Regions from separate parts of the Comamonas sp. CAH-2 genome, predicted to be linked through region 2. Evidence: riboswitches for the same ligand, from Rfam matches in the RefSeq annotation. Region 2 holds a riboswitch; the other holds the start of a gene.

Region 1 (10,716 bases), on a different contig from region 2:
GTCACCCCCTCAAGAGGGTGGACCCGAGGCCGTCAGCCGGTGCCCCCCACAAGCAAGGACAGTGCCGCGCCGTGCGGTCAGGGCGAGCCCCCCCAGGGCGCGTGCTGGCGCAGCCCCTGCACGAAGTGCTGCGCCGCCAGGCCCAGCGGCCGCTGCTGGGACCACACCCAGTCGACGAACAGGCGCGTGCCGTTGCTCAGGTTCTGCATGGGGATCTCCAGCAGCGTCTGGGCCGCGATGTGCGATTCCACCAGGCCCTTGGGCAGCCAGCCCCAGCCCAGGCCGGCGCTGATGAGCTGCAGCGCCGCCTGGTGGCTGTCGGTGCGGCACAGCTGGCGCGAGAAGACAAAGCGCGGGTCGGTCTGCTGCAGGTCGCGGCTGGCGACGAGTACCTGGCGCTGGCCCAGCAGGTGGTCCACGCTCAGGCGCGCGCTGGTGCCGTGCAGGGCCTGCTGCGCCTGCCACGGGGCGAAGTGCGGGGCCATCACGGCCACCAGCACCTCGTGGCCCATCTCCTGGAAGTCCTCGCGGCCGTCCAGGCTGCTGCGCTCGAACACCAGGGCCAGCTGGGCCCGGCCGGCGTGCAGCAGCTCCAGCGCATCGGCCTGCGGGGCGACCAGCACTTCCAGCGCCAGGGCCGGGTAGCGCTCGGTCACCGGGCGCAGCGCGTCGGCCCAGGGGGTGGTCAGCAGCTCCGGGGCAATCGCCAGCGTCAGCCGCTCTTCCAGACCCTGGTGCAGGGCCAGGGCCTGCTGGTTCAACTGCTGCAGCTGCTGGGCCAGCAGCCGGGCCTGGGGTTCCAGGGCGCGCGCGGCGGCCGTGGGCGTGGGCTCGCGGCCCCGGCGGTCGAACAGCTGCAGGCCCAGCTCGGCCTCCAGCTGGCCCACGGCCATGCTGACGGCGGAGGGCACGCGCCCCAGCTGGCGCGCGGCGGCCGAGAACGAGCCGGTGTCGAGCACGGCCAGGAACAGCGGCACTTGTTCGGGGGGGAAGGGCATGGCTGACCTATCAATAAAACTGAAATAACCTAACTTTTGCTGTCAATTTTATGAACATACACTGCGCCGCATGTCTGTTTCTTCCGTGTCTTCTACCGTGTCAGTTGCTTCCCAGGCCGTGGGCCTGCAAGGCGCCAAGCGCCGCATCGTGTTTGTCGGTCTGTACGAGCTCATCGCCATCGTGGCCTCCAGCCTGCTGTTCATGGCCATCGGCCAGGGCGCGGGCAGCTCCGGCGCGATGGCCGTGGTGGCCTCGACCCTGGCCATCCTGTGGAACCTCAGCTTCAACTGGCTGTTCGAGCGCTGGGAGGCCCGCCAGGCCACCAGGGGCCGTTCGGTGCTGCGCCGCGTGGTGCATGCCGTGGGTTTCGAGGGCGGCCTGGCGCTGATCCTGATCCCGCTGATGGCCTGGTGGTTCGGCATCTCGCTGTGGGAAGCCACGGTGCTGGAGGCCGGCCTGCTGGTGTTCTTCCTGATCTACACCTACGTCTTCAACTGGTGTTTCGACCGTGTCTTCGGCCTGCCGGCCTCGGCCCAGGTGCTGGCGCCCCAGGCCTGATCTCCGTTTTTGATAGCTGCCGGCGCTGACTGCATAAGCGCTGGTGGCCAAAAACACCTTCCATCGCCCGCCAGCGCCCCCGCCGTCACCGGGCATAGCGCATGCAGGCTGCCGCAATCCGCCGCAGCCCTCTAAAATCATGGGCTTCGCCCCAAGGAGCGCTGCAGCAGCGCGCGAGCCAGTGATTGGCTGCGCTGTCAGGCTTGGGGCCTGCGGCTGTTGTGCAGCAGCCGCCACTGCAACGGCGTTCACCTGTTCCCACGATTGACTGAGTTTTTTCACACAGGTGAGTGCGATGACCGTTGCTGCCCCCGTTTCTATTCCTCCCATGCGCCTGTCGGGCCTGGAGCCCGTGTTCATCGGCGAGGACACGCTGTTCGTCAACGTGGGCGAGCGCACCAACGTCACCGGCTCCAAGGCCTTTGCGCGCCTGATCCTGAACGAGCAGTACGAGGAAGCCCTGGCCGTGGCGCGCCAGCAGGTGGAAAACGGCGCCCAGATCATCGACGTGAACATGGACGAGGCCATGCTGGACAGCAAGGCCGCCATGGTGCGCTTTCTGAACCTGATCGCCTCCGAGCCCGACATCGCCAAGGTGCCGGTGATGGTGGACAGCTCCAAGTGGGAGGTGATCGAGGCCGGCCTGCGCTGCCTGCAGGGCAAGGGCATCGTCAACTCCATCTCCATGAAGGAAGGCGTCGACGAGTTCAAGAAGCACGCCAAGCTGGTCAAGCGCTACGGCGCGGCCGCCGTGGTGATGGCGTTTGACGAAAAGGGCCAGGCCGACACCTTTGCCCGCAAGATCGAGATCTGCGAGCGCGCCTACCGCATCCTGGTCGATGAAGTCGGCTTTGCGCCCGAGGACATCATCTTCGACCCCAACATCTTCGCCGTCGCCACCGGCATCGAAGAGCACAACAACTACGGCGTCGATTTCATCGAGGCCGTGCGCTGGATCAAGCAGCACCTGCCCGGTGCCAAGGTGTCCGGCGGCGTGTCCAACGTCTCGTTCTCTTTCCGCGGCAACGACCCCGTGCGCGAGGCCATCCACACCGTGTTCCTGTACCACGCGATTGCCGCCGGCATGGACATGGGCATCGTCAACGCCGGCATGATCGGCGTCTACGACGACCTGGAGCCCACGCTGCGCGAGCGCGTCGAGGACGTGGTGCTGAACCGCCGCCCTGATGCCGCCGAGCGCCTGCTGGAGATCGCCGACAGCGCCAAGGGCGCCGCCAAGGACGACAGCAAGAAGCTGGAATGGCGCGGCACGCCCGAGGCCCCCAAGACCGTGGGCGAGCGCCTGGCGCACGCGCTGGTGCACGGCATCACCGACTTCATCACCGAGGACACGGAAGAGGCCTACCAGCAGGTGCTGGCCAAGGGCGGCCGTCCGTTGCACGTGATCGAAGGCCCGCTGATGGACGGCATGAACATCGTCGGCGACCTGTTCGGCGCCGGCAAGATGTTCCTGCCCCAGGTGGTCAAGTCCGCGCGCGTGATGAAGCAGGCCGTGGCCCACCTGGTGCCCTACATCGAGGAAGAAAAGCGCCAGCAGGAAGCCGCCGGCCTGGACGTGACCAGCAAGGGCAAGATCGTCATCGCCACCGTCAAGGGCGACGTGCACGACATCGGCAAGAACATCGTCACCGTGGTCCTGCAGTGCAACAACTTCGAGGTCATCAACATGGGTGTGATGGTGCCCTGCCACGAGATCCTGGCGCGCGCCAAGGCTGAGGGGGCGGACATCATCGGCCTGTCCGGCCTGATCACCCCCAGCCTGGAAGAGATGCAGTACGTGGCCGGCGAGATGCACAAGGACGACTACTTCCGCATCAAGAAGATCCCGCTGCTGATCGGCGGCGCCACCTGCTCGCGCGTGCACACCGCCGTGAAGATTGCGCCCAACTACGAAGGGCCGGTGGTCTATGTGCCCGATGCCTCGCGCTCGGTCAGCGTGGCGCAAAGCCTGCTGGGCGAGGGCAAGCAGGCCTATCTGGACGAGCTGGGCGCCGACTACGACAAGGTGCGCAGCCAGCACGCCAACAAGAAGAAGACCCCGCTGTGGCCCCTGGACCAGGCGCGCGCCAATGCCGCCGTGGTGGCCCACACCCCCGTGGTGCCACGCGTGCTGGGCCGCCGCGTGTTCAAGAACTTCGACCTGGCCGAGATCGCCAGGTACATCGACTGGGGCCCGTTCTTCCAGACCTGGGACCTGGCCGGCCCTTACCCCGCCATCCTGCAGGACGAGATCGTCGGCGAGCAGGCGCGCAAGGTGCTGGCCGATGCCCAGGCCATGCTCAAGAAGATCATCGAAGGCCGCTGGCTGCAGGCCAACGGCGTGATGGGCCTGTTCCCCGCCAACCGCGTGGGCGACGACATCGTGTTCTACACCGACGAGTCACGCAGCCAGGTGCTGACCACCTGGTATGGCCTGCGCCAGCAGACCGAAAAACAGGCCGTGGACGGCGTGCTGCGCCCCAGCCGCTGCCTGAGCGACTTCGTGGCCACCAAGGATTCGGGTATTGCCGATTACGCCGGCCTGTTCGCTGTCACGGCCGGCATTGGCGCCGAGAAGAAGGACAAGGAATTTGAAGCCGCGCTGGACGACTACAGCGGCATCATGTTCAAGGCCCTGGCCGACCGCCTGGCCGAGGCCTTTGCCGAATGCCTGCACGAGCGCGTGCGCAAGGACCTGTGGGGCTATGCCGCCGACGAGCAGCTGAGCAACGAGCAGCTGATCAAGGAGCAGTACCAGGGCATCCGCCCCGCGCCCGGCTACCCTGCCTGCCCGGACCACACAGCCAAGATCGACCTGTTCAAGGTGCTGCAGGCCGAAGAGATCGGCATGACGCTGACCGAAAGCCTGGCGATGAACCCCGCCTCCAGCGTCAGCGGCTTCTACATCGGCAACCCCGAGGCCAGCTATTTCAACGTGGGCCAGATCGGTGAAGACCAGCTGGCCGACATGGCCGAGCGCCGTGGCATGGACATCGACGCATTGCGCCGTTTCCTGGCGCCGAATTTGGGGTGACATCGCCCAGAGGTAAAAAAGGCCGCGTCAGCGGCCTTTTTTTGTTGTTATGTGCCTTGCTCTGCAGCAACCGTTGGTTGCCCCTCTTTTTCTGCACTACGGTCAAACACCAAACTCTTGCCGAAAATGAGTTGAATCCAAGTGGGATAGGTGTATGCAGTGCCTTTGTTGTGATCGATGATGGCGCCAATCCCGCCACCCAGGATGATGTTGCCGAACATGCCCCCGTTGGCTCTGGAGATGGCGCGGCCTGTGGCGTCGTTCTGTTCAGCTGTTTTGCAAACAATATCAAGATCCTTGCTGGATCTTCGAATCTGCACGGTTTCTCCTGATTTGGTGCTAAAGCTACCGTAGTCGTTCGTCAGCTTGCAGTCGGCGCCAGTGACCAGTTTGCCGTCCACTGTTTTGGTTTCAATTCTTACGGGGTGCGTCGAGTCGTTGACAACCGATGCGCAGCCCGTCAGCCACAGGGCGGCTGTGAGTGCTAAATATTTCAAGATGTATCTCCTCCGGCGCGCAATATAGCCGAGTTGCCTTGCCGCTTTGGCACCGGACAACAAGCCGCACTCCATACCGTTTGTGGTGGCTACAGCATCACGTCAACCCGGGTGTATGGCACTCGGTTTGCAAGACGTTAGGTTTGTGCCTGTCTGCCGCCAAGCGTTTTTGTCTCGTGGAGATGTTGATCTTGCTGTGCAGAAAATTCCAAATACCTCAACGACATGCGTCGCACTGTGCGTTGTGCGCGCCAGGCGAGCAACGACTTACCGCATGGGCGGTGTCGCGGTGGTGCAGGTCGCAGGCGCTGCGGTGGACTGAAAAAGAGAGCTGCTTGCGCTTGCTGTGCAAGCGCTACAGGCCAAAAAGGCTTGCAACTTGCAGGCGCCCACCCGCAGGCCGGCTCAGTACGGTGCCAGCTGGATGTTGGCGTGTTCGTCGTGCCGGCCGGTGGTGCTGAGCAGGCGGCGGCCCTGGGCGTCCTGGACGATGAAGCGCACGGGGTCCTGCGGGTCGCGGATGGCGGTCAGGGCGACTTCGCGCACTTGCTGGCCCGACAGGATGACGCCGGTGGCGCGCGGTTCGTGCGGGGGGAAGATCAGGCAGGAGTTGCCGGTCAGCTGGCCCTGGGCGCACTGTGAGGTGCCGTAGAGCTTGGCGGGCTTGCCGAGGTATTCGATATCGATCCCGGGTGGAAACATCAGGGTCTCAGGCAGGGCGTGCTCGTCAAAGCACCCGGACAGAACGAACGCAGCGGCCAGTGCCGCCCAATGTGGCAAACGCATGAACAATTTCTCTTGGCAGCACGACTGAAACCGTTTTCAGCCCGATGGCAGCTGCGCGGGGCAGGCCTCGAAGTGCCAAAGTTTAACAATTGTTACTGCATGCAAGTGAATGTGTGGTGCCGACACGCCGGCCTGCGTGTCCCCCGCGTGTCCGGCGGGGGCGACACCATGGGCCGATGCGGTGCCGCCAGGGCGGTCCCAGGGGGCGGGGCGGCGTGCCTTACTGCGACAGGCTGGTCTTGCGCAGGCGGTAGGCGGGGGTGCTGGTCAGGGCGGCGCCGGTGTGGCGGTCGCGCAGTTCGATCCAGCCTTCGGCCACAAAGAAGCGGTAGGCCGGGGGCTCGGCCTCCTGGCCCAGCGTGACCATGCTGCCGGCGGGCGGGTCGAAGCGGAAGGGGCCCTGGTAGGTCTGGGCCGGTGTGGGCTCGGCATCGCCGCCCAGGCGGCGTTCGCGCACCACGGCGGTCTGGTCGGCGCGCAGCTGCACGCTCATGGCAATGCCGGGGCAGCCGTTGCAGGGCAGGATGGCCTGGTAGGTGCCGGCCCAGTCCAGCATGGTCTGCGGCACGTCCCCCAGCGGGCCGCGGCCCAGCAGGTCGATGCGCGGCGGCGGCACGTTTTCGGTGGGGGGCGGGCTCTGGCAGCCGGCCAGCAGGGCCGCCGTGGCCAGCGACAGCAGAAGGGCCCGGCGGGCGGTGGGGTGGTGCGTCATGGGCAGGAACGATAGCGTTTTTTAATGGTGGTTGTGGCCATGCTAGGGACAATGGCCGTGCTGCCTATCGCCCCGGCCAGTGAAAGCATGTAGGCCATTTCTTACCCCTGCACAGGAGCATTCCATGAGCCAACCCACCCGCGGCTATGCCGCACAGTCGCCCACCAGCCCGCTGGGGCTGTTTCACTTTGTGCGGCGCGACCCGCGTCCCGAGGACGTGGTGATCGACATCCTCTACAGCGGCGTGTGCCACTCGGACCTGCACACGGCGCGCAACGACTGGGGGGGCACGGTCTATCCCACGGTGCCGGGGCACGAGATCATCGGCCGCGTGCGCGCCGTGGGCAGTGCGGTACAGCGTGTCCAGCCCGGTGACATGGTCGGTGTGGGCTGCATGGTGGACAGCTGCCAGGCGTGCCGCGCCTGCGCCAAGGGCTGGGAGCAGTACTGCGAGCGCGGTGCCACCTACACCTACAACAGCGTCGACCGCGTGGATGGCAGCCCCACCCAGGGCGGCTATGCGGAACAGATCGTGGTGCGCCAGGAATTCGTGCTGAAGGTGCCCGGCGGGCTGGACCTGGCCGGTGCGGCGCCGCTGCTGTGTGCCGGCATCACCACCTGGTCGCCCCTGCGCCACTGGAAAGTGGGTCCGGGCAGCCAGGTGGCTGTGGTCGGCCTGGGCGGGTTGGGGCACATGGCCCTGAAGCTGGCCAAGGCCCTGGGGGCCGAGGTCACGCTGTTCAGCCGTTCCCCCGGCAAGGAGGCCGACGCCCGGCGCCTGGGCGCGGACCGGGTGGTCATCAGCACCGACAAGGCGCAGATGAAGGCGGTGCGCGGCCAGTTCGAGCTGATCCTCGACACCGTGCCGTATGCCCACGACCTCAATCCCTACACGCCCACCCTGGCCACGGGCGGCACGCTGGTGCTGGTGGGCTTTCTGGGCAGCCAGGAGCCGCCGCTGAACACCAGCGCCCTGGTGGTCGGGCGCAAGGCGCTGGCGGGCTCGCTGATCGGCGGGATCGCGGAGACGCAGGAGATGCTGGATTTCTGTGGCCAGCACGGCATCACCGCCGATACCGAGGTGATCGCGCTGGAGGACATCAACGTCGCCTACGAGCGCATGCTGCGCAGCGATGTGAAGTACCGGTTCGTGATCGACATGGCGCGCTTCGCGGGCCAGGGTTGAAAAGGCTTTTGCAGTCCGCGCGTGCCTGAGGGGTGAAAACCATCTTTCAGGCACGTCCCGTCTACGCAGTCAGCAATGAAAGCTGAAAAGCTCTGTGCAGGCGCTCAGCGCGGGTCCACACCGCTTTGCTGGGCGATCACGTCCAGCACCGGCAGCGGCCATTGCTGGGCCCAGCCGGCGGCGGCCACGCCCAGCCAGGCGTACAGATCCCATTGGGCCTGCTGGGGCGGGAGGGGCAGCCGGGTTTCGGTGGCGCCGTCGGCGCAGACCACCTGGCCGTCGCGGAGGAAGGCCACGCTGCCCTGCTGGCGGCGGTGCGACTGCAGCACCGGGTGCTGTTCATCCGGGTGCACCCAGACCACACGGCCGGGGCAGGTCGGCGCCAGGTCTTCCAGCGTGGCGTCGCCCGGGGTCAGCACGGCCGTGCCGCCGGGGCGCACGCTGCGCAGCTGGGCCGCCAGCACGCGGCGCTGCACGGCGGCGTCGGTGCCGGATTCGGGCTGGATGATGGCCAGGTCGCACTGCGCGTAGGCCCAGCCGTCCTGCACGGCGGTGTCCAGGTCCTGGGCAATCACCGCGGCCGTGACGGCGCAGTGCATCAGCACGCGCTGGCCGGCCGAGGGGGCTGGGCTGGCGGGCGGCAGCATGCGCTGGGCCTGCAGGTACATGGCATCGCCGCTGGCCACGCCCGTGGTGTGGCCCTGGGCCTGCTGCCAGACGGCCAGGGTCTGCGCGATGCGCAGGCCGGTGTCGGCTTCGGCCAGGATGCCGGTCACGGGAATGCGGCCGTCGGCCGGGTGCGGGAACAGGTGGGTGCAGATGGCCTCGCCCACGGCGCGCGGCTGGCCGTGCACGGGGTACAGGTGCATCAGCAGGCTGGGGCCGGCGTTGACTTCGACGATGGCGCCGCCTTGCTCCAGCATGGGCTGGCGGATGTCCTGCAGCACCATGTCGATGCCGGCAATGTCCAGGCCGATGGTGCGCGCCGCCATGATGGCGTGGTGGGCCACGTCGGGGTGGACTTCGTCGGTGCAGTCCACGGTCAGGTTGCCGGTGCGCAGCAGCAGCACTTCCTGGCCGGCGGCGGGCACGGATTCCGGCTGCAGCTGCTGGCGCTGCAGCTCGACCAGGATCTTGGCGTTCTGCGACAGCTCGATGCGCTCCAGCGTCATGTCCACCAGGCAGCGTGGGTGCTGGTTGATCTGGGCTTCCACCAGCTCGGCCACGGTGGACTGGCCGTCGCCGACCACGCCCAGGGTCTCGCCGCGCGTGGCCGCCACCACCTGGTGGCCGACCACCAGCACGCGGTGCTCATGGCCACGGATGCAGCGCTCCACCAGCACCTGGGTGCCTTCGCGCTTGGCCAGCTGCCAGGCGGCTTCGATCGAGGCCTGGTCCACCAGGTCCAGGCTGACGCCGCGCGCGCGGTTGCCGTCCAGCGGCTTGACCACCACCGGCACGCCCAGGCGCTGGGCGATCTGCCAGGCCTGGGCCGGCGATGCGGCCAGGTCGCCCTGGGGCGTGGGAATGCCGGCATTCGCCAGCAGGCGCTTGGTCAGGGCCTTGTCCGAGGCGATGTCCTGGGCGATGGCCCCGGTCTGGTCGCTCTCGGCCGTCCAGATGCGCTGTTGTGCCGCCCCCATGCCCAGCTGCACCAGGTTGCCCTTGGGGAACAGGCGGTAGGCGGGCAGGTAGCGCTGCAGGGCGGCGTTGGCGATGCAGGCGGTGCTGGGGCCCAGGCATTCCTCGTCGATCACGAAGCGGATGCGGGCCAGGGCGGCAGCCCATTCGACCGCGCGCTGCGTGGCGGACAGGGCCAGCAGTTCCAGGGCCTGCTGCAGCACGCAGCGGCCCAGGGCGGCCTCGCTGGCCTCCAGCACGATGGTGCCGCGGCCATTGGACTGGGGATGGCCTTCGCACACGCGGTCCGGCAGGGCCACGGCCTGCAGCAGGGCGTGCAGCAGCTCTTCGAGCTGGGGCCACAGGGGCGGCTCCATGTCGAGCAGCTGGGCCTCCAGCACCGGGTGCGGGCTCCACAGGTTGTTGCCCGTCCAGTGGCGGGTGCGCAGGACATACGCCTGCTGGCAGTTGTGCACTTTCTCGATGTGCGGGACAGAGGGGTTGAGGACGCGCATAAGCAAGCCTTCAGGGTCTGAAACGGGGGGTGTCTGCTGGCCGTGGACCGCGCTGCCAGGACCAGCAGGCGCGGTGCAGGGTACCACCGGCGGTGGTGTGCCAGCACACGGGGAAAAGGGGTGCGTTGGACGCAGGCATAGACGCAGGCAGTGGCGGGGCCAGGGGGTCAGCGGCGCTGCACCAGGGCAGGCCCATCCACGCGCAGCGGCATGTGAATGTCAGTCATACGGGACTTTCCAAGCCCAGCCCACGTGCGCGGACTGCTGGCTTGCGGTGTGGGGCCTGTTCAAAAGAGCGGAGCGATGCCGCCGGGCAACCATTGTCTGCCATCGCTCCATCGGCAGAAAACAACGGGCGCCAGCTTAACAGGATGGCGGGCCATCTGGGCAACAGTCCGCCAAGGGGCGGGGTTTGCCACGCCGGGGGCAGGGGCGATGGCCGCCCGGGCCGCCGGCACAGCCGGGCTGCACCGTACACTCGCCGTGAGGCCCGGCGCGGTGCGCCCGGGCGGATTGCCGAGCGACCTTTCCATGACCACACCCCACACCCGCAACTGGCTGCAGACCCTGGTGGCCTTCGACACCACCAGCCGCAACTCCAACCTGCACCTGATCGAGCATGTGCGCGATGCGCTGGCCGCGCACGGCGTGCCAGTGCAGCTGTTCAAGTCGCCCGACGGCGCCAAGTCCAACCTGTTCGCCACGCTGCCGGCCCAGGATGGCGGCACCCAGGGCGGCATCGTGCTGTCGGGCCACACCGACGTGGTGCCGGTCGACGGCCAGCAGTGGGACACCGACCCGTTCGCGCT
Region 2 (10,716 bases):
AGCGCATCCTGGGCGCGGGCAAAGACGGTGGGCTCGGACGCCAGGGTGAAATATGAAACAGGGGTGTGTGCCATGCCTCATTGTGGCGCACTCATTTGACAGCGGTGCTGCTGCCAGCGCAGCGCCTCCTCGGCCGCCATCGGGCGGGCCAGGTAATAGCCCTGGATCAGGTCGCAGTGCATGGCCTGCAGCATGTCCCACTGCGCCTTGGTTTCCACCCCTTCCGCCACCGTGCGCAGGTTCAGGCTGCGCCCCATCTGGATGATGGCCTGGATCAGGCTGACGTCGTCGGCATCCTGGGGCGTGTCCTTGACGAAGGAGCGGTCGATCTTGATCTTGTCCAGCGGATAGCGCTTGAGGTAAGCCAGCGAGGAGTAGCCGGTGCCAAAGTCGTCGATCGACAGGCGCACGCCCAGTTGCCGCAGCGCCTGCAGCGTGTGCAGCACATGCTCGGACTGCTTCATCAGTGTGGTTTCGGTCAGCTCGATCTCCAGCCATTGCGGGTCGATGCCGGTGTCGGCCAGCACCAGTTGCACCTCCTCGACCAGGGTGCGCTGGTTGAATTCGGTGGCGGACATGTTCACCGCCACCACCACGGGCGGCAGGCCGGCATCGCGCCAGGCGCGCAGCTGCTTGCAGGCGGCGCGCATCACCCAGCGGTCGACCAGGGAGATCAGGCCCCGCGCCTCGGCAAAGCCGATGAACTCGGCCGGCGGCAGCAGGCCGCGCTGCGGGTGCTGCCAGCGCACCAGGGCCTCGAAGCCCTCCAGTCGGTTGGTGGCCAGGTTCCACAGTGGCTGGAAGTGCAGCACCAGCCCCTGGTCATTGGCCACGGCCTCGCGCAGCAGGCGGTCCTGCACCAGCAGGCGGCTGGGGCGCACCTGCAGGTGGGCGCTGTAGTACTGCAGGTGGCCCTGGCCCAGGCTTTTGGCGGCCTCCATGGCGGCGCTGGCGTTGAGCATCAGCTCCTCGGCCGTGCTGCCGTCCTCGGGGTAGATGCTGACGCCGATCGAGGCCGGCAGGTTCACCGCCTCCTTGGGCAGCACATAGGGCTTGTTCAGCGCGAAGCGCAGTTCACGCAGGATGCAGTCGGGCTGGCAGGCAGTCAGCGGCGAGGCCAGCACCAGCACGTACTCGTCGGCGCCCAGCCGGGCGACCAAGTCGTCGGGGTGGACCTTGCTGCGCATGCGGCGTGCGGCATCGATCAGCAGCTTGTCCCCGGCGTCGTGACCCAGCGAGTCGTTGACGTCCTTGAAGCGGTCCAGGTCCACGTACAGCACGGCAATGTGCTGCTGCGTACGCTCGGCCTGCAGCAGCACCTGGCGCAACTGCTGCATCAGCCCCTGGCGGTTGGGCAGGCGGGTCAGCGGGTCGTGGTTGGCCAGGAAGTAGACCTCGGCCTCGGCGCGCTTGCGCTCGGTGATGTCGTTGAGCACCAGCATGCCGTAGGTGTCCCCATCCTCGGGCAGCAGGTGAACGGCGATTTCCACGTCCAGTTCCTGGCCGCCGTGGTGCAGCAGGCGGGTTTCGTGGGCGTGCTCCGTGCCTTGGTCGATCAGGCTTTGGGCCTCGGCGCGCAGCACGTGGGGCAGCAGGTGCACCACCGGGCGGTCCAGCAGCTGGTGCAGCGGGTAGCCGGTCAGGGCGATGGCGGCCGGGTTGGCGTCGAACACCCGGCCCTGGCGGAAGAAGATGATGGCCTCCCGCGTGGCGCGGGCGTAGCGCTGCAGCCGCGTGTCGCTGTCCTGCACCATCTGCAGGGCGTCGGTGTGCGACAGGTCCTGCAGCGGAATCACCACGATGGCGCGCACCGCGCCGTGTTGCACGTCGGCCACCAGTTGGGTGGGGACGGCCTGCTGGCGGGCAAAGCGCAGCGGGGTCTGCAGGCTGGTGCCGGGCTGCGGGCTGTCGGCCAGGCGTTCCAGCTCGCACTTCCACTCGTTCCAGGTGCAGGGGGACAGATAGCTTTGCGGCGCCTTGTCCAGCAGCTCCTGGCTGGGCATCTCCAGCAGCCGGGCGTAGGTGGCGGTGGCCCAGATGCACCGTCCGCCCGGCCATTGCAGGTAGGCCATGGGCGTGCCGGTGGCCACGGCCACGGCGTGCAGCAGGTCGTGCGGCGGAACGAGGGGGGCACGTGGGGGCACGTTGCTCATGAGACAGATGGGCTTGAGAAGGGCGGTGGTGGCGAGCGGGCGCAAGGCCCGGCTTGCATGGACAATCACCATCCATGCAAGAAGAGCCGTGGGTATACCCAAAGCCCGGTGACTGCGTTTTGCGTTACGGCAAGGCGCGCCGCCGATCGCTGCCGTTGGAACAGTTTGTGCCGGGTCTCCCGGACCAACGGCGGTGCCATTGAAAACCGCAGCTGTCTGCGCGCCCAGGGATTGGCTTCTGGGGTGTTTTGGCCTGAATTGCCAGATAGGGCGAGCGCAGGCAGCTATGAAATTGTGAGATTGGTGTGATCACTGTGTTGCAACGCGTGCGCGCCGCGCATGTCGAAATCGACGGTCAGGTGGTGGGGCGGATCGGCGTGGGCCTGTTGGCCCTGGTGTGTGCCGAGCAGGGCGACACCGAGCAGGAGGCCGACAAGCTGCTGGTCAAGGTTCTGAAGCTGCGCATCTTCAGCGACGCCGAGGGCAAGATGAACCGCAGCGTGCAGGACGTGGGCGGCGGGCTGCTCATCGTCAGCCAGTTCACGCTGGCGGCCGATGCCAGCGGCGGCAACCGGCCCAGCTTCACCCAGGCGGCACGGCCCGAGGCGGGGCGGCGCCTGTACGAGCATGTGGTGCAGCAGGCCCGGCGCCTGCACCCCGTGGTGCAGACCGGCGAGTTTGGCGCCGACATGCAGGTGCACCTGGTCAACGACGGGCCGGTGACGATTCCCCTGCGCATCGCTCCCCCTGCCGCGGCCTGAGCCTGGCACGCCGGCCAGGGCTCGATTACAATCTGGCCCTCTTTTCCTTCCGAGGAGCGTTGCAGCGTGCACCCGATGGGCGGTGCCGTGAGGCTCGGAAGGGCAGCAGACCGTGGTCACGCGGCCTCGCTCCTAGGCAACGACGCTCACCCACGCTTTCTGTGCGGTGAGGCCTCTGTCATCAGCCCCCAATCCCCAGAACGTGGTTTTTTCAAGTTGTTTTCCGCACCGGAGAAACCATGAGCAATACCCAAGACCGCGCAATCGCCGACATTTCCCTGGCCGACTGGGGCCGCAAGGAAATCAGGATTGCCGAAACCGAAATGCCCGGCCTGATGGCCATCCGCGAAGAGTTCGCTGCAGCCCAGCCCCTGAAGGGCGCGCGCATCACCGGCTCGCTGCACATGACCATCCAGACGGCCGTGCTGATCGAAACGCTGAAGGCCCTGGGCGCCGATGTGCGCTGGGCGTCGTGCAACATCTTCTCGACGCAAGACCACGCTGCCGCTGCGATCGCCGCCACCGGCACGCCCGTGTTCGCCATCAAGGGTGAATCGCTGGAAGACTACTGGGACTACACCCACCGCATCTTCGAATTCGGCGCCGCCGGCACCGAAGGCGAAGGCCCCAACATGATCCTGGACGATGGTGGCGATGCCACCATGCTGATGCACCTGGGCCAGAAGGCCGAGAAGGACCTGTCCGTGCTGGCCAACCCCGGCTCGGAAGAAGAGCGCATCGTGTTTGCCGCCATCAAGGCCAAGCTGGCCGTGGACCCCACCTGGTACACCCGCAAGTCGGCCCAGATCATCGGCGTGACCGAAGAGACCACCACCGGCGTGCACCGCCTGAACGAAATGAGTGCCAAGGGCACGCTGCTGTTCCGCGCCATCAACGTCAACGACTCGGTGACCAAGTCCAAGTTCGACAACCTGTACGGCTGCCGCGAATCCCTGGTGGACGGTATCAAGCGCGCCACCGACGTGATGATCGCCGGCAAGGTCGCCTGCGTGGCCGGCTACGGTGACGTGGGCAAGGGCTCGGCCCAGGCCCTGCGCGCGCTGTCGGCCCAAGTGTGGGTGACCGAGATCGACCCCATCAACGCCCTGCAGGCCGCCATGGAAGGCTACAAGGTCGTGACCATGGAGTACGCCGCCGACAAGGCTGACATCTTCGTGACCACCACTGGCAACAAGGACATCATCCGCCACGAGCACATGGTGGCCATGAAGGACCAGGCCATCGTCTGCAACATCGGTCACTTCGACAACGAAATCGACGTGGCTTCGATCGAGCAGTACCAGTGGGAAGAAGTGAAGCCCCAGGTGGACCAGATCACCTTCCCCGACGGCAAGAAGATCACCCTGCTGGCCAAGGGTCGCCTGGTGAACCTGGGCTGCGCCACCGGCCACCCCAGCTTCGTGATGTCGTCCTCGTTCGCCAACCAGACCATCGCCCAGATCGAGCTGTTCACCAAGCCGGCCGAGTACCAAACCGGCAAGGTCTACGTGCTGCCCAAGGTCCTGGACGAAAAGGTCGCGCGCCTGCACCTGAAGAAGGTCGGCGCCATGCTGACCGAGCTGACCGATGAGCAAGCCGCCTACATCGGTGTGAACAAGCAAGGCCCTTACAAGCCTGACACCTACCGCTACTGATCATGGCGGACCGGAGCCGCGGCAGGGGCCGTGGCTCTGCCCCGGGTACATATCCATTTTTGATAGCTGCATGTGCAGACTGGATGTGCGCTCGGGGCCTGTTTGAGTATTAAAGGAAAGACGCTATGCGCGCAGATGTATTTTTGGTGGACCACGGCTACGCCACCACCCGCTCCCAAGCGCAGCGCCTGATCGCTTCGGGCGTGGAATGGCGCCTGACGCCACTGGCCCCGTGGAAGAAGGTTGCCAAGAACGGTGACGACATTCCCGCGGGCGTCGAGCTCAAGCTGCTCGACAACGCCGAGGCCAAGTACATCTCGCGCGGCGGCCTGAAGCTCGAAGGCGCGCTGGAGGCCACCGGCCTGAAGGTCGACGGCCTGCGCTGCCTGGACGTGGGCCAGAGCACCGGCGGCTTCACCGACTGCTTGCTGCAGCGCGGTGCGGCCCAGGTGATCGGCGTGGACGTGGGTCACGGCCAGCTGCACGAGCGCCTGCGCGCCGATGTGCGCGTGGTCTGCGTGGAGGGCATGAACGCCCGCGCCATGACCGCCGAGGTGCTGCAAGACGCCTGCGAAGAAGTGATCTCCGAGCGCTGGGAAGAGGAAGAAGACAACGACACCCAGCCCAAGGCGCCCTACGCCTGGATGCGCAACGGCGGCCAGGTCGACGAGGACTACGACGACAGCAATGACGCCAAGGACAGCGACATCGAGGCCTTCAAGGCCGAGCGCGCGGCCAAGGCCAAGGCGCGCGAAGAGGGCACCGTGCCGACCGAGCGCCGCCGCAAGGCGGAATACGCCGAGGTGGACACCACGCCCCTGTTCGACTTCGTCACCGGCGATGTGTCCTTCATTTCGCTGACCCTGGTGCTGCCCGCCGTGGTGCGCCTGCTCAAGCCGCACGGCCAGTTGCTGATGCTGGTCAAGCCCCAGTTCGAACTGCAGCCTGGCCAGATCGGCAAGGGCGGCATCGTGCGCGAGCCGGCCCACTTCCAGGAAGTGGAAGAGCGCGTGCGCACCTGCCTGACCGAGCTGGGTCTGGAGGTCAAGGCCTGGATGGAATCCGCCATCGAAGGTGGCGACGGCAACCGTGAGTTCTTCATCCATGCGGTGCAAGGCCAGACCATCAAGGACCTGGGCGAGCCCCTGCCCGATCAGCCCGCCGCGCCGGCCGCCAAGCGCGTGTCGCGCACGGTGCTGCGCGAGCTCAAGCGCATCGACGTGATCGACGACGAGGAAGACGGCTACAACGTCCCCGGCCCGGCCCGGCCCAAGCGCAAGAACACCAAGAAATACTGACGGTGGAACCCGGGGGCCGCATGACTGCAGGCCCCTGGCCGTGACCCCAGACCGCCAACAGCCTGCCGGGAGGGCAGGCGAGGAGAGATGAACGTGGTAAACGCAAACCCCAGCAGCTTCCCCATCAGCTTCGAGTTTTTTCCCACCAAGACGCCCGAAGGCGCGGCCAAGCATGTGCAGGTGCGCCAGGACCTGTACGCGCGCAAGCCCGAGTTCTGCTCGGTAACCTATGGCGCGGGTGGCTCCACGCAGGCCGGCACCTTCAGCATGGTGCGCGACATCCAGGCCGAAGGCATGCAGGCGGCTTCGCACTTTTCCTGCATCGGCGCGACCAGCGACAAGGTGCGCGCGGAGCTGCAGCAGCTCCAGGACATGGGGGTGCGGCGCATCGTGGCGCTGCGCGGCGACCTGCCCAGCGGCTATGGCCTGGGCGGTGAATTCCACTACGCCAGCGACCTGGTGGCCTTCATCCGCCGCGAGTTCGGCGACTGGTTCCACATCGAGGTGGCGGCCTACCCCGAGACCCACCCCCAGGCCCGCTCGCCCGAGGCGGACCTGAAAGCTTTTGCTACAAAAATCCAGGCCGGCGCCAACTCCGGAATCACCCAATATTTCTACAATGCGGACGCTTATTTTCGTTTTGTCGAGGGGATTCAAGCACTTGGCGTGTCGGCTCCGGTGGTTCCGGGTATCATGCCGATCACCAATTCCTCCCAACTCATGCGCTTTTCCGATGCGACAGGCGCTGAGATTCCCCGCTGGATCCGCCTGCGCCTGCAGGCCTACGGGGACGACGTGACCTCCATCCGGGCCTTCGGTCTGGACGTGGTCACTCGCTTGTGCGAGCAGCTGCGCGACCAAGGCGCACCCGGCTTGCACTTTTATACGATGAACCAGAGCGCTGCCACTTTGGAGCTGTGTGACCGTTTGGGCCTGTAAACCGGCTTGTGCGTGACCCTGACCCTGTGGTGCGGCTTTTTGAGCGCTCACCGTGAGAAGGGTTAGACCATGTCCGCACTTGCGTGCCAGCCTGCTGCCACCGCCAATGTGTATCTGAAGTTTTCGCTGCGCCGCAGCGCCTGGCATGCGGCTTCCGTGCTGCTGGCCTCGCTGCTCAGCGCCTGCGCACCGCTGCCCCCGGCCACCGAGGCGGCTTCGGTCAGTGTCCCTTCCGTCACCAGCACCGCACCGCGCGCCAGCGGCCGCACCGGCTCTGAAGCCCTGGCCCGCATGGCGCCGCCTGCGCTGCGTCCCGATCGCCTGGGCGATCCCGCCAAGGCCGTGCAGCAAAGCCTGTACGACCTGGAGCTGCCCGAGGTGGATCAGCAGGGCATTGCCTCCTGGTACGGCCCGGGCTTCCATGGCCGCAAGACGGCCAACGGCGAGCGCTTCAACCAGTACGAGCTGACCGCAGCCCACCCCACCTACGAATTCGGCACCCAGCTGTGCGTGCGCAGCAAGAGCACCGGCCAGGCCGTGGTGGTGCGCGTGAACGACCGGGGCCCGTTCGCCAAGAACCGCGTGATCGACCTGAGCAAGGCCGCGGCCGAGGAGCTCGGCATGCTGGGTAAGGGTGTGAAGACCGTGGAAATCTACAAGCTGGACGACGGCCAGGACAGCTGCCCCGAGGCGCTGCTGGCGGCCAACAACTGAGGGGGATCACCGGCGCGTCCAGCGTGCCGCCCGGGCGTGGGTGAAAAAAAGGAGCTGTCAGCGCTTGTCATTCTTGGATTTCATGGTCTTTGGGTCCTGAAATCCTTGAAAAGACAGCGCTGACAGCTCCTTTTTTATGCAGCGTTGGGACCTGCCATGCAGTCGGTCCGAGAGGATTCGCCGCGCTTATTGCGCTTGCCGTGCGGCGTGCCTGGCCAGGCCGTGGCCCTGCTGCGGCGCGGCCTGGGGGCACCTCCCCGGGGCCTTGCCGCGCCTGGTTCGTGTTTACTCACCGTATTCCAGGGTGTGCGTGGCGTTCTTGTCCTGGGCCAGCAGTTGCTGCATCTGCGGCAGGGCTTCCTTCAGCGCCGCGCGCAGCGTGAACGGCGGGTTGATCAGGAACATGCCGCTGGCGGGCAGGCCGGGGCGCTTGGCCTCGGTGGTGTTGCCCCAGTCGTTCACCTCGCTGCGCAGCTTGCTGCCCTTGACCGTGAGTGTGGCGTGCAGCCAGCCCTTGCCGGCCTTGGTGGCGATGGTCTTCAGGCGCTTGGGCAGGTCGTGCGCATCCTGGCGCGGGATGATGGGGTACCAGACCGCGTAGGTGCCGGTGGCAAAGCGCACCAACGCGTCTTCGATCATGCTGATCACGCGGCCGTAGTCGGTCTTCATCTCGTAGCTGGGGTCGCACAGCAGAAAGCCGCGGCGCGAGGGCGGGGGCAGGAAGCGCTTGACGCCGGTGAAGCCGTCCTCCATCAGTACTTCCACCTGCTTGCCGGCATCCAGCTGTGCCATGTTGCCGTCCAGCGCGCGCCAGTCGGTCGGGTGCAGCTCGAACAGGCGCAGCTTGTCCTGCGGGCGCAGCAGGCTGTGGGTGATGAAGGGCGAGCCGGGGTAGGTCTTCACGCCCTTGCCCTGGTTCACGCTGCGCACGGTCTGCACATAGGCGCGCAGGGCTGGTGTCAGCTGTGCTTCGGGCACGTCGATCAGGCGGGCGATGCCGTCCTTGGCCTCGCCGCTGGTGCTGGCGAAGTCGCCGTCCAGGCGGTACAGGCCGGCGCCGGCGTGCGTGTCGATCACGCTGATGGCCGTGTCCTTCTGGGCCATGTGCTGCAGGGCGGCGATCAGGACGGTGTGCTTGAGGACGTCGGCGTGGTTGCCGGCGTGAAAGCCGTGGCGGTAGCTGAACATAGGTCGTAATTCTTTGCTTGGCAGTGCGGCAGCCGGGCTGCAGCGGGGCAGGCGGCCCGGGGCCGCAGGGATGGGGTCCAGTGTCTGGGGATTCGTGCGCGTGTGCCTAAATCCACATGCCGACAAAGGTGCATGGCCGTATTGGACGCTATTTTGTATAATGGCGGGCTTCGCAGCGATTTTATGGGTCCCGCGGCGAAGTGTTTGGGAGCGATCCCAGGCAGTCCCCGCCTAAGAGGCTTCCTGTTCCAGCGATGGAGTCAAGAAGAAGCACCGACCGCGGAAAAGGATCCGCCAAACCCTCTAGAAAGAGCAATCTCATGTCTACATTCAGCGCAAAGCCCGCTGAGGTGCAACACGAGTGGTTTGTGATTGACGCCACCGATAAGGTGCTCGGACGTGTCGCCAGCGAAGTGGCACTCCGTCTGCGCGGCAAGCACAAGGCCATCTACACACCTCACGTTGACACCGGCGACTACATCGTCATCATCAACGCCTCCAAGCTCAAGGTCACTGGCACCAAGAACCTGGACAAGGTGTACTACCGTCACTCCGGTTTCCCCGGCGGCATCACTGCCACCAACTTCCGCGACCTGCAGGCTAAGTTCCCTGGCCGCGCTCTGGAAAAGGCCGTCAAGGGCATGCTGCCCAAGGGTCCCCTGGGCTACGCCATGATCAAGAAGCTGAAGGTGTACGGCGGTGCTGAGCACCCCCATACCGCACAGCAGCCTAAGGCTCTGGAAATCTAAGGAGACTTGAATGATTGGTGATTGGAACAACGGTACCGGCCGTCGCAAGTCTAGCGTCGCTCGTGTATTCCTGAAGAAGGGCTCCGGCAAGATCACTGTGAATGGCAAAGACATTCAACAGTACTTCGGCCGCGAAACCTCCATCATGATTGCGAAGCAGCCTCTGGTGCTGACTGGTAACGTCGAAGCATTCGACATCCAGATCAACGTCCACGGCGGCGGCGAATCCGGTCAGGCTGGCGCTGCCCGCCACGGCATCACACGTGCCCTGATCGACTACGACGCGGCCCTGAAGCCAGCACTGAGCCAAGCCGGCTTCGTGACTCGCGACGCCCGTGAAGTCGAGCGTAAGAAGGTCGGTCTGCGTGGTGCACGTCGCGCCAAGCAGTTCTCGAAGCGTTAATTCGTTTCAGACCTCGGCAGGCTGTTCTTCGGAACGGCCTTGCCACAAAAAAGCCGCTGGGCCTTCGGGTCGGGCGGCTTTTTTGTGGGATGACGTCCCGTGGTCCGCTGGCAACAGTGGGTCTGGGCAATGCCCCCACTGCCACTGCCGTCAAACGCGCCGGGGACCGAATTCCCGAGCGGATTGCAGTACCATTCGAGCCGATTTCAGAGACCACTCGGAGTATCCCCATGAGCGCCGTTGCCGAACAACAAGTCACAGACATGCCTGATCCCATCGTTTTCACCGACAGCGCGGCTGCCAAGGTGGCGGATCTGATCGCGGAAGAAGGCAATCCCGATCTGAAGCTGCGTGTCTTTGTGCAGGGCGGTGGTTGCTCCGGCTTCCAGTATGGTTTCACCTTCGATGAGATCACCAACGACGACGACACCACCATGACCAAGAATGGCGTGTCGCTGCTGATCGATGCCATGAGCTACCAGTACCTGATCGGTGCTGAGATCGACTACAAGGAAGACCTGCAGGGCGCGCAGTTCGTGATCAAGAACCCCAACGCCAGCACCACCTGCGGCTGCGGTTCCAGCTTCTCGGTCTGATCCCGAGGTGGCGGATCTGCAGGATTCGCGCTCTCCTTCCAAGAAGCCGCTGCCTCCAGCGGCTTTTTTGTATTCAAATTGGGGTTTTGCCCTGATCCAGCCTGCGAAGTCAGCTCATCTTTTTATCCATGAACGCAGTCCCCCCCACTTCTTCCATGGCAAGTGAACGCCTGTTGTGGCTGGTCGCGGTCGGCTTTTTCATGCAGACGCTGGATGCCACCATCCTGAACACGGCCCTGCCCAGCATGGCCGCATCGCTG

The links. A riboswitch is a leader RNA that binds a small molecule or an ion and turns the genes downstream of it on or off. The one in region 2 is predicted to bind S-adenosylhomocysteine.
Region 1: linked by a shared signal. The riboswitch ahead of metH (methionine synthase) and the one ahead of ahcY (adenosylhomocysteinase) in region 2 are both predicted to bind S-adenosylhomocysteine.

Annotation. Positions count from the first base shown of each region.
Region 1 is NZ_VSWF01000015.1:1,137-11,852, forward strand. It holds gene FYM52_RS10210 (LysR family transcriptional regulator) at 78-998, opposite strand; gene FYM52_RS10215 (PACE efflux transporter) at 1,069-1,557, shown strand; S-adenosyl-L-homocysteine riboswitch at 1,705-1,814, shown strand; gene metH (methionine synthase) at 1,853-4,591, shown strand; gene FYM52_RS10225 (hypothetical protein) at 4,639-5,088, opposite strand; gene FYM52_RS18770 (hypothetical protein) at 5,494-5,874, opposite strand; gene FYM52_RS10235 (copper resistance protein NlpE N-terminal domain-containing protein) at 6,095-6,586, opposite strand; gene FYM52_RS10240 (NAD(P)-dependent alcohol dehydrogenase) at 6,711-7,772, shown strand; gene FYM52_RS10245 (acetate--CoA ligase family protein) at 7,877-9,907, opposite strand; gene argE (acetylornithine deacetylase) at 10,439-10,716, shown strand, end outside.
Region 2 is NZ_VSWF01000016.1:18,734-29,449, forward strand. It holds gene FYM52_RS10630 (AMP nucleosidase) at 1-74, opposite strand, end outside; gene FYM52_RS10635 (bifunctional diguanylate cyclase/phosphodiesterase) at 78-2,153, opposite strand; gene dtd (D-aminoacyl-tRNA deacylase) at 2,459-2,914, shown strand; S-adenosyl-L-homocysteine riboswitch at 2,960-3,069, shown strand; gene ahcY (adenosylhomocysteinase) at 3,154-4,569, shown strand; gene FYM52_RS10650 (TlyA family RNA methyltransferase) at 4,695-5,867, shown strand; gene metF (methylenetetrahydrofolate reductase [NAD(P)H]) at 5,955-6,806, shown strand; gene FYM52_RS10660 (septal ring lytic transglycosylase RlpA family protein) at 6,876-7,520, shown strand; gene FYM52_RS10665 (23S rRNA (adenine(2030)-N(6))-methyltransferase RlmJ) at 7,806-8,708, opposite strand; gene rplM (50S ribosomal protein L13) at 9,029-9,457, shown strand; gene rpsI (30S ribosomal protein S9) at 9,468-9,860, shown strand; gene erpA (iron-sulfur cluster insertion protein ErpA) at 10,091-10,456, shown strand; gene mdtD (multidrug transporter subunit MdtD) at 10,612-10,716, shown strand, end outside.